One region of the Streptomyces sp. NPDC030820 genome, then DNA from elsewhere that is predicted to be linked to it. Evidence: riboswitches for the same ligand, from Rfam matches in the RefSeq annotation. Region 1 holds a riboswitch; the other holds the start of a gene.
The links. Region 1 has a riboswitch for cyclic di-AMP ahead of ACZ418_RS04720 (transglycosylase SLT domain-containing protein). Riboswitches for the same ligand answer to the same signal wherever they lie in the genome.
Positions count from the first base shown of each region.

Region 1 (4,766 bases):
CCCGCCGTCAACGGCACCACGCGGATCGCCACCCGCGAGGGTCTGCTCACCCTCGCCCGCGACTGGGGCGAGCGGCCTGGGGTGATCCTCCAGGAGTACCTGCCGCGAGAGGAGGCCGAGGACTGGATCGTGCACGCCTGCTTCGACCAGGACGCAAGCCCCCTCGCGCTGTTCACCGGTGTCAAGGTCCGCTCGTGGCCGCCGCACGCCGGCATGACGGCGAACGCGTACGTCGTCGACAACCCGGAACTCACCGACCTCGCCGCACGTTTCATCAAACAGATCGGCTACAGCGGCATCATCGACCTAGACCTGCGCTTCGACCGGCGCGACGGACAGTACAAGCTCCTCGACTTCAACCCGCGCATGGGCGCCCAGTTCCGGCTGTTCGAGAACGAGTCGGGCGTGGACGTCGTACGCGCGATGCATCTGAACCTGACCGGCCGCCCCGTTCCGGAGGGGGAACAGCGCGCCGGCCACCGCTACATCGTGGAGAACATCGACCTCCCCGCCCTCCTCGCCTACCGCCGCAGCGGCTATACGACGCCGCACGCGCCGGCGAAGGCGAGCGGGACGGAGCTGGCCTGGCTCGCGGGTGACGACCCGCTGCCGTTCCTCACGATGCTCGCCCGCTTCGTGCGCCCGGGCGCGAAGCACCTCTATCAGCTGTGGCGGACCAACCGCCGCGGCAGCGGCACCACCACGAAGTAGGCAAAGCCACACCAAGAGTGGCGCACCATGTCCTGGGGAGGGACTTCGTGACTCGACCGGTTGCAGTCATCGGGGCCGGGCCGTTCGGCCTGTCCACCGCCGCCCATCTGCGGGCGCGCGGTATCCCCGTCCGCGTCTTCGGCGACCCCATGGTCAGCTGGCGCGACCACATGCCCGAGGGCATGCTCCTGAAGTCGACGCCGGCCGCCTCGAATTTCGACTGCCCGCAGCCCGGCCACACCCTCGCCGACTACTGCGACGCGGCCGGCATCCGCCGCCTGGTGGCCGACGAGGACATCATCCCGGTGGACACGTTCGTCGGCTACGGCGAGTGGTTCCAGCACAAGCTCGTCCCCGACCTGGAGCGGGTGCGGGTCGTCTCCGTGGACCGCGACAAGAGCGGCGGCTTCGAGCTGAAGCTGGACTCGGGGGAGACGTTCACCGCACGCGCGGTCGTCGTCGCCACCGGCCTGTCGGGTCTGGCGCACCTGCCGGCGGAGCTCGCGGGAGCCGCGGCCGACGGACCGGCGCCCACCGGCCCGGTCTCGCACAGCTCCCAGCACCACGACCTGAGCCGTTTCGCCGGCAAGGAACTCATCGTGGTCGGTGCCGGCCAGTCCGCGCTGGAGACGGCGGCGCTCGCCGCCGAGGCGGGCGCACGCGTGCGTGTCGTCGCGCGCGGCCGCGGCCGGGTCGCCTTCGGCGCGCCGCCCTGGAAGCAGCCGAAGCTGCGCCCCGAGTCTCCGTTCGGCCGCGCCTGGTCGCTCTGGGCGTTCAGCTACTACCCGCACCCCTACCGCTATCTGCCCGAGGCCACCCGCCACTTCCTGGTCCGCCGGGTCCTCGGACCGCTCGGCGCCTGGTGGCTGCGCGAGCGCTTCGAGCGCGCGGTGCAGGTGCAGGACGTGGAGCGGGTCGTGAACGCCGAGGCACCGGACGGCAGCCCCGTCCTCACCGTCCGCACCCACGGTGGGCACACCGAGCGGCTCACCGCCGACCATGTCATCGCCGCCACCGGCTACCGCGTCGACATCGCGGCGATGGACTTCCTCGGCCACGAACTGCGCACCCGGCTCGCGGTCAGCCGCGGCACGCCGAAGCTCGGACCCGGCTTCGTCTCGTCCGTTCCCGGCCTGTACTTCACCGGCCTGCCGGCGGCGTCGTCGTACGGACCGGTGATGCGCTTCGTCTGCGGCACGGAGTTCGCCTCACCGCGCCTGACGAAACACCTGGCGGCGGCTCATCGCTGAGGCCTCCTGCGGTCCTGCGCGCCCTTATCAACGAGGAGTGGGGGAGCACTACTTGGGGTGGACCAGTACGTAAGTGCGCAGGACGACAAGGTGAGTCGGTGGGGCCCGGTATCCGTATTCTCTGATCATGGCAGCCTCCCCCACGTATTCACTGATCGCCACCGACCTGGACGGAACGCTGCTGCGCGGCGACGACACCGTCTCCGACCGGTCGCTCGCCGCGCTCGCGAGGGGGACGCGGGCCGGGGCCCGGCACCTGGTGGTGACGGGCCGCCCGGCCCCGCGGGTACGGCCGCTGCTGGCGCACCTCGGCTGCACGGGACTCGCGGTGTGCGGACAGGGCGCACAGGTGTACGACGCCGGGACCGGCCGCCTGCTGTGGTCGGTCCGGCTGGACCGGGAGCTGGCCGAGACCGCGCTCGGCAAGATCGAGGCCGAGGTGGGGCAGGTGTACGCGGCCGTCGACCAGGACGGGGTCGACGGGCTCACGCTCATCGAGCCCGGGTACCGGATGCCGCACCCGACCCTGCCCGCGGTGCAGGTCGGCCGGCGCGACGACCTGTGGTGCGCGCCGATCAGCAAGGTGCTGCTGCGCCACGCCACCCTGTCCGACGACGAGTTGGCGGCCACGGCGCGCGCGGTGGTGGGCTCACTGGCCACGGTCACCATGTCGGGGCCGGGGACCGTGGAGCTTCAGCCGTCCGGGGTGACCAAGGCGACCGGTCTCGCGCTGGCTGCCGAGCGGCTCGGGGTCGCGGCGGAGGAGGCACTGGCGTTCGGCGACATGCCCAACGACATCCCGATGTTCGACTGGGCGGGACGCGGGGTCGCCATGGCCAACGCACATTGCGAACTGAAGGCGGTGGCCGATGAGATCACCCTGTCGAACGAGGACGACGGCATCGCCGTCGTCCTCGAAAGACTGTTCCCGACCGACTGACCGGCACATCAGTACGCGGCCGTCCCCGGTGCACGACCTTCTCCGGAAGGAGCGACGGCCGCCCGGTGTGCCCCTCCGTCAGGTGTGGGCGCACCGGGCGGCCGATGCCGTGCCGGTCGGCGGGACCGGTCAGTACGCGCTGGACACGTTGTCGATGGACCCGTACCGGGCGGCGGCGTAGTTGCAGGCCGCGGTGATGTTGGCGACCGGGTCGTACGGATTGAAGGCGGTGCCGGCCACGTGGTACGCGTTGAAGGTCGGGTCGATCACCTGGAGGAGACCCTTGGACGGGATGCCCTTGGCGGCGTTGGAGTCCCAGAGGTTGATGGCGTACGGGTTGCCGGACGACTCCCGCATGACGTTGCGGTAGATGCCGTTGTAGGTGCCCGGGATGCCCTTCTGGGCCATGATCGCGAGGGACTCGCGGATCCAGCCGTCGAGGTTGTTCGGGTACCCGGCGACGGTGGTGGAGGCCGTTTTGGTGGTCGTCGTGCCGGTGGCCGCGGAGGCGCTGGTGGCGCCGATGAGCGGCAGGGCGAGGACGGTGGCACCGGTGCCGGCGACGGCGAGGGTGCGAGCGAGGCGGTTGGTGCGGGGCTGGTGGTGTCGAGCGGCAGAAGGCATGGGGAAGTCCTCTCCGTCGCCTGCGAGGTGAGCTGTCGGGTTCGGGCGGGGAGGTGCCCGGCCGCGCCTTCGCGAGAAGGCACGGCTTCACCCCTAGCCGTCCCGGTGCGGCGTGTGCCGACCGGTCAGGCGACTTACCTGGGTCCCCCGCTCCTGCCGTACGAATGAGTTCGTCGATGGGTCACACGGGCGGCGGCAGGATTCGGCGTCCGCCCGACGGCCCGGAACGTATGCGAGAGCACATGTCCGAAACAAGTACCTGATGCACACAATGCACTATTTGACCTTGGTCTGTGCCGTATGGGGTACTTGATCCTTTGCGGTTGCCAACCCTCAACTCGCGGACGGAACGGGGGAGAAGGGGTTCCGGCGGACCCTCGATGCCGGAGGCTGCCCGTGACCCATTTCACGAAATAACAAAGTATTTCAAATCGGACATGATGGATTCGGGTGGATCGACGGAGGCCCGTGGCGAAGCCCATGACGGAACCCGCGGCGGAACCCCTGGTGTGGTGCCTGTCGTTGTCTGGGGTGTAGGCATTACTCCGCTCGCCCCTCGTCTCGCGACAAAGCGTGCAGGTTCCTGTTAAGTCGATGAATGTCCGCTCTTATTACTTGATCAAAAACATACCGGTCGTGATCCGATACCGCCCAGGCTGGACGGGTGGGCGCTATCGGTGATCGAACAGGGACCGGATACGCTGACTTGAGTGATGGCAGCGACCTATCGACAAACCGTGTAATCGCCAGCAGACACCAGCAGACAGGAGACCCCTCGTGACCGTCGTCGGGCCGTTCGGGCTGAGCGTGCGGGACCAGGCTCTGGAAGCCGATGTCCAGGCCGGATTGGCGGCTGTCGAGGAAGGCTTGCTCGAGGCCACCAAGAGCGAGGTCCCGTTCATCACGGAGGCCGCGCAGCACCTCGTGCGAGCCGGCGGGAAGCGGTTCCGGCCGCTGCTCGTGATGCTCGCGGCCCAGTTCGGCGACCCTTACGCGCCGGGCATCGTGCCCTCGGCCGTGGTCGTGGAGCTGACCCACCTGGCCACGCTGTACCACGACGACGTCATGGACGAGGCGGCCGTGCGGCGCGGCGTGGACAGCGCCAACACCCGCTGGGGCAACTCCGTCGCGGTCCTCACCGGCGACTTCCTCTTCGCCCGCGCCTCCCAGATCCTCGCCGACCTCGGCCCCGAGGCGGTCCGGGTGCAGGCCCTCGCCTTCGAGCGGCTGGTCACGGGCCA
Region 1 is NZ_JBVIEB010000002.1:33,106-37,871, forward strand. It holds gene ACZ418_RS04705 (carboxylate--amine ligase) at 1-711, shown strand, start outside; gene ACZ418_RS04710 (FAD-dependent oxidoreductase) at 759-1,961, shown strand; gene ACZ418_RS04715 (HAD family hydrolase) at 2,089-2,901, shown strand; gene ACZ418_RS04720 (transglycosylase SLT domain-containing protein) at 3,031-3,525, opposite strand; cyclic di-AMP (ydaO/yuaA leader) riboswitch at 3,530-3,711, opposite strand; gene ACZ418_RS04725 (polyprenyl synthetase family protein) at 4,303-4,766, shown strand, end outside.

Region 2 (4,766 bases), 210 kb from region 1:
GCCGCGAGCACCGCACCGGCGGCGACCGCGAGCCACACGGCCACCGTCGCCCACAGCAGCACCCGTCCCGGCCAGGTGAGCCACGGTACGCCGAAGACGGTCGCGACGGACAGCGTCGCCACCGCCGTCATTCCCATCGGGAACACCGTCGCCCAGCGCAGTACGTGGTAGCCGGGCCTGGGGCGCACCGCCTCGGCGGCCAGCAGGACGGCGTAGCAGACCAGATCCAGCACGAGCAGCACGACCGTCACGGTGCGCAGCACGTCGCGGTCGTCCGCGTTCCACAGGTACATGCCCGAGTCCCCGGCGATGAGCAGGTTCCCCCCGGCCAGCGTCGAGATCCCGAGCGCCCCGCCCGCGATCCAGTGGTCGCCCGCCCCCTCCAGCACCTGCCGTACGTCGAAGTGGGCCAGCGCCAGGCCGTAGAGCACCAGACCCAGCCAGAACAGCACCAGCGCGGTGTGCGCGAGCCACGCCGTGCGCTCGGCCGTGGCCAGCGTGGCGGCCAGTACGGCGAGCCCCTCCGTCGCCACGCAACACAGGAACACCGCCCCCGGCATGCGCGGCCGCCAGCGCCGTACGATCAGGAACAGCAGTACCGGCCAGAGCACCGCCGCGAGCGCCAGCAGCGCCTCGGCCAGGGTCTGCCCGCCCAGCGCCGAGATCCGGGTGCCGAGCACCGTGGTCGCGGCGACGGAGGTGAGCGCGCCCGGACTCTCCGCCTCGGTCGCCCAGCGCTGCCGCTCGCCGACCAGCCGCAGCACGAACTCGGCGGCCAGCGCGGCCCAGGCGACGCACGCCAGCGCCAGCACCAACCGGGAGAGTGTCTCGTCGCCGGTCATGTGCAGCCCCACCGACAGGATGCCGGTCGCCATCACGGCGGCCCCGGCCGCGGGGGACCGTCCCGCCCACAACGCACGCAGACGACCTGAGATGCCGGGCATGCGCCCGATGCTAGGGAGCCGCGGGGTGCTCGCCCGGAAGGGCACGCGCGCGTGGACAGCAAAAACGCCGGTACGCGCGCGGGACCGTGAAAGGTCGGCACCGCGCTTGCGGAGGCAGGGAAGCCGGGGCGCGTGGATGCCGGAAGGCTGTGGCCGCGTGGACGGGGGCTGGAGGGCGTTGGCCGCGTGGATGGAGGAGCGGCCGGCGTGCGTGGTCAAAGGAACGGTCGGCGCGCGGCGCGTATCGACGGAGGAACGGCCCCACGCGCGCGTGGACGCGGACGGCGCGACCTTCATGCCCTGTCGCACCAGCCAAACGGCCCCACGCGCGCGTGGACGCGGAGGACGCCGGTATGCGCCCATGGACAGGCCATCCGCCGACGCGCACCCCCAAGACACCGGCACGCGCGCGTGGAGCCCAGGGCGTAGGCACGCGCCCGCGTGGACGTGCCGTTCGCGCGGCACGCGCGCGTGGCCCTGCAATGCGATGGCACGCGCGCGTGGAGCGCGAGTCGGCCGGGGCGCGGCCGTGCCCGGGATGGGCGGTCAGCCCGGGCGGACCACGCTGTGGATGATCGACTCGCCGCCGTAGTAGATCGACTCCTCGCGGACGTACGCGCCCGGCTTCGGGGCGTGGATCATCATGCCGTTGCCTATGTAGATGCCGACGTGGCTGATGTCGTCGTAGAAGAAGATCAGGTCGCCCGGCCGCGCGTCGGCGAGCGAGACCGTGGTGCCCGCGTTGACCTGGTCGTACGTGGTGCGAGGAAGCGTGACGCCGGCGGCCTTCCAGGCGGCCTGGGTGAGGCCCGAGCAGTCGTAGGAGTCCGGACCGGTGGCGCCCCACACATACGGCTTGCCGATCTGCGCGCGGGCGAAGGCGATCGCCTTCTCGGCCTTGGTGTCGTACGAGCTGGACGTGGTGGTGGACCCGGTCGAGCCGGAGCCCGTCGAGCCGGAGCCCGTAGAACCGGATCCGGAGGCGGACCCCGCGGAGGTGGACGACGACGAGGCGGCCTGTTGCTGAGCTGCCTGCTGCTTCGCCAGCTCGGCCGCCTTGCGCGCCGCCTCCTGCTCCTTCGCCCGCTCGATGGCGGCCAGCCGCGCCTTCTCCTGGGCCGTCAGCTGCGACAGCAGCTCGCGCGCCGTGGCCAGCTTCTTCTGCACGGTGGCCTTGGCGGTCTGCAGGTCGTGCTGTGAGTCGGTCAGCGTCTGCAGGCTCTCCGCGGCCTCGCGCCGCTTCTTCATGGTCGCGGCCTGCTCGCCGATGTAGTCGTCGACCGCGGTCTTCTCCCGCGAGGTCAGCCGGTTCATCAGCTGGGTCTGGTCGAAGTAGTCCTGCGGGTCGTTCGCCAGCAGGAAGGTGGCCGTGTCGGGGGCGGCGGCGCCGGTGCGGTACTGGGCCGCGGCGAAGGAGCCCAGCTCCTCGCGGGCCTTGTTGAGGCGTGCGGTGCGCCGGGCGACGTCGTCGCGCAGGGCGTCGACGCGGCCGCGCTGTTTGCCGGTCCGCTCCTTGGCCGCGTTGTACTTCTGGGTCGCCGACTCCGCCTGGCGGTAGAGATCGTCGACCTTCTTCTCGACCTCCTCCAGGCTCGGCTTGGCGTGATCGGTACTCGGGGCGGCCTCCGCGGTCTGCGAGAGCACAGCCATGGAGGTGAGGGCGGCGGTGGCGAGGGCGGGAGCGCGAAGGCCGGTTCCGATGGTCCCGCCGGGGCGCGGCTTGCGGTGCGACGCCAAGGGAGGCGACTCCTTCCAGTGGGCCGCCTACCGGGTTAGCTGTCGGGTTCGGGCGGTGGTTCGGAAGGGTTGCCCTACGGCGGCGTCCCGGGTGGGAGCCGGCCGATTCACCCCAAAGGTCGGTGGGTCCCCGGCTCCGGGCGCCCCGCGGGACGCGCCAGACTCGGCGGGGGCCGCGCGGCCCGGCGAGGCTCGCCGGTAGGGGTCGTACGGCCCGAACGCACGCTAGCCAACTGGTGTGACTCCTGTGAAGGTTGGTGCGTGATATGTCCGATACATTTTCGTGACCTGAGGTGGGTTTCGCTCGTCTGTCATCGGACGGTTCCCCTGTGTGAGCAGGGTGCGGGCCATTCGACGGTGAAGATCAACTCCGTTCCGGACCGGTCGGGTTCCTGGGACGGCGACCGGTTGTCGGTGGGGCGCCCTAGACTCGTAGAGCGATGAGCAGCCTCTTTGACGACAGCTTCCTGGCGGACCTCCAGGCCCCTCGCGGGCGCGAGGAGGAGCCCCCGCCGCCGCCCGAGGACGATCACGCTCCGGAGCCGCTTCCGGACGATCTGTTCGGCGGGAAGTTCGACGTGCCGCCGGACCGATGGGGGTCCCCCCGCTCGAGCGGAGCCGAGAGTGGGGGAGGGTACTACCGCGACGGCGCCCCGCGTCCCGTCCTCGACGCGGCGGCGCTGCTGGAGGGGCTGAACGACAACCAGCGCGCCGCAGTTGTGCACGCCGGCTCCCCGCTGCTCATCGTCGCCGGCGCCGGCTCCGGCAAGACCCGCGTGCTCACCCACCGCATCGCCCACCTGCTCGCCGAGCGGCATGTGCACCCGGGCCAGATCCTCGCGATCACCTTCACCAACAAGGCCGCGGGGGAGATGAAGGAGCGCGTCGAGCAGCTCGTCGGCCCGCGCGCGAACGCGATGTGGGTGATGACCTTCCACAGCGCGTGCGTGCGCATCCTGCGCCGGGAGAGCAAGAAGCTCGGCTTCACCTCCAGTTTCTCCATCTACGACGCCGCCGACAGCAAGCGCCTGATGGCCCTGGTCTGCCGCGACCTGGACCTCGACCCCAAGCGCTTCCCGCCGAAGTCGTTCAGCGCGAAGATCAGCAACCTGAAGAACGAGCTGATCGACGAGGAGGACTTCGCAACCCAGGCCACCGACGGCTTCGAGAAGACCCTCGCCCAGGCATACGCGCTCTACCAGTCGCGCCTGCGCGAGGCCAACGCGCTCGACTTCGACGACCTGATCATGACGACGGTCAACCTGCTGCGCGCCTTCCCGGACGTCGCCGAGCACTACCGCCGCCGCTTCCGGCATGTCCTCGTCGACGAGTACCAGGACACCAACCACGCCCAGTACGCGCTCGTGCGCGAACTCGTGGGCACCGGCGAGCACGACGAGGACACCCCGCCGAGCGAGCACGACCTCCCGCCCGCCGAACTGTGCGTCGTGGGTGACGCGGACCAGTCGATCTACGCCTTCCGCGGCGCGACGATCCGCAACATCCTCCAGTTCGAGGAGGACTACCCGAACGCGACGACGATCCTGCTGGAGCAGAACTACCGCTCCACACAGACCATCCTGTCCGCCGCCAACGCGGTCATCGAGCGCAACGAGTCCCGCCGCCCGAAGAACCTGTGGACCAACGCCGGCCAGGGCGCGCGGATCACCGGCTATGTCGCCGACACCGAGCACGACGAGGCCCAGTTCGTCGCCGACGAGATAGACCGCCTGGTCGACGCGCGCGAGGCCAGGGCGGGCGATGTCGCCGTCTTCTACCGCACCAACGCCCAGTCCCGTGTCTTCGAAGAGGTCTTCATCCGCGTCGGCCTGCCCTACAAGGTCGTCGGCGGGGTCCGCTTCTACGAGCGCAAGGAGGTCCGGGACGTCCTGGCCTATCTGCGTGTGCTCGCCAACCCCGAGGACTCGGTGCCGCTGCGCCGCATCCTCAACGTGCCCAAGCGGGGCATCGGCGAGCGCGCGGAGGCGATGATCGACGCCCTCTCCCAGCGCGAGAAGATCAGCTTCCCGCAGGCGCTCAAGCGCGTGGACGAGGCGTACGGCATGGCCGCGCGCTCCACCAACG
Region 2 is NZ_JBVIEB010000002.1:245,654-250,419, forward strand. It holds gene ACZ418_RS05730 (tellurite resistance/C4-dicarboxylate transporter family protein) at 1-944, opposite strand, end outside; gene ACZ418_RS05735 (C40 family peptidase) at 1,491-2,681, opposite strand; cyclic di-AMP (ydaO/yuaA leader) riboswitch at 2,711-2,816, opposite strand; gene pcrA (DNA helicase PcrA) at 3,122-4,766, shown strand, end outside.
Region 2: it holds a riboswitch for cyclic di-AMP, as region 1 does, so the genes downstream of both, ACZ418_RS05735 (C40 family peptidase) here and ACZ418_RS04720 (transglycosylase SLT domain-containing protein) in region 1, are expected to answer to the same signal.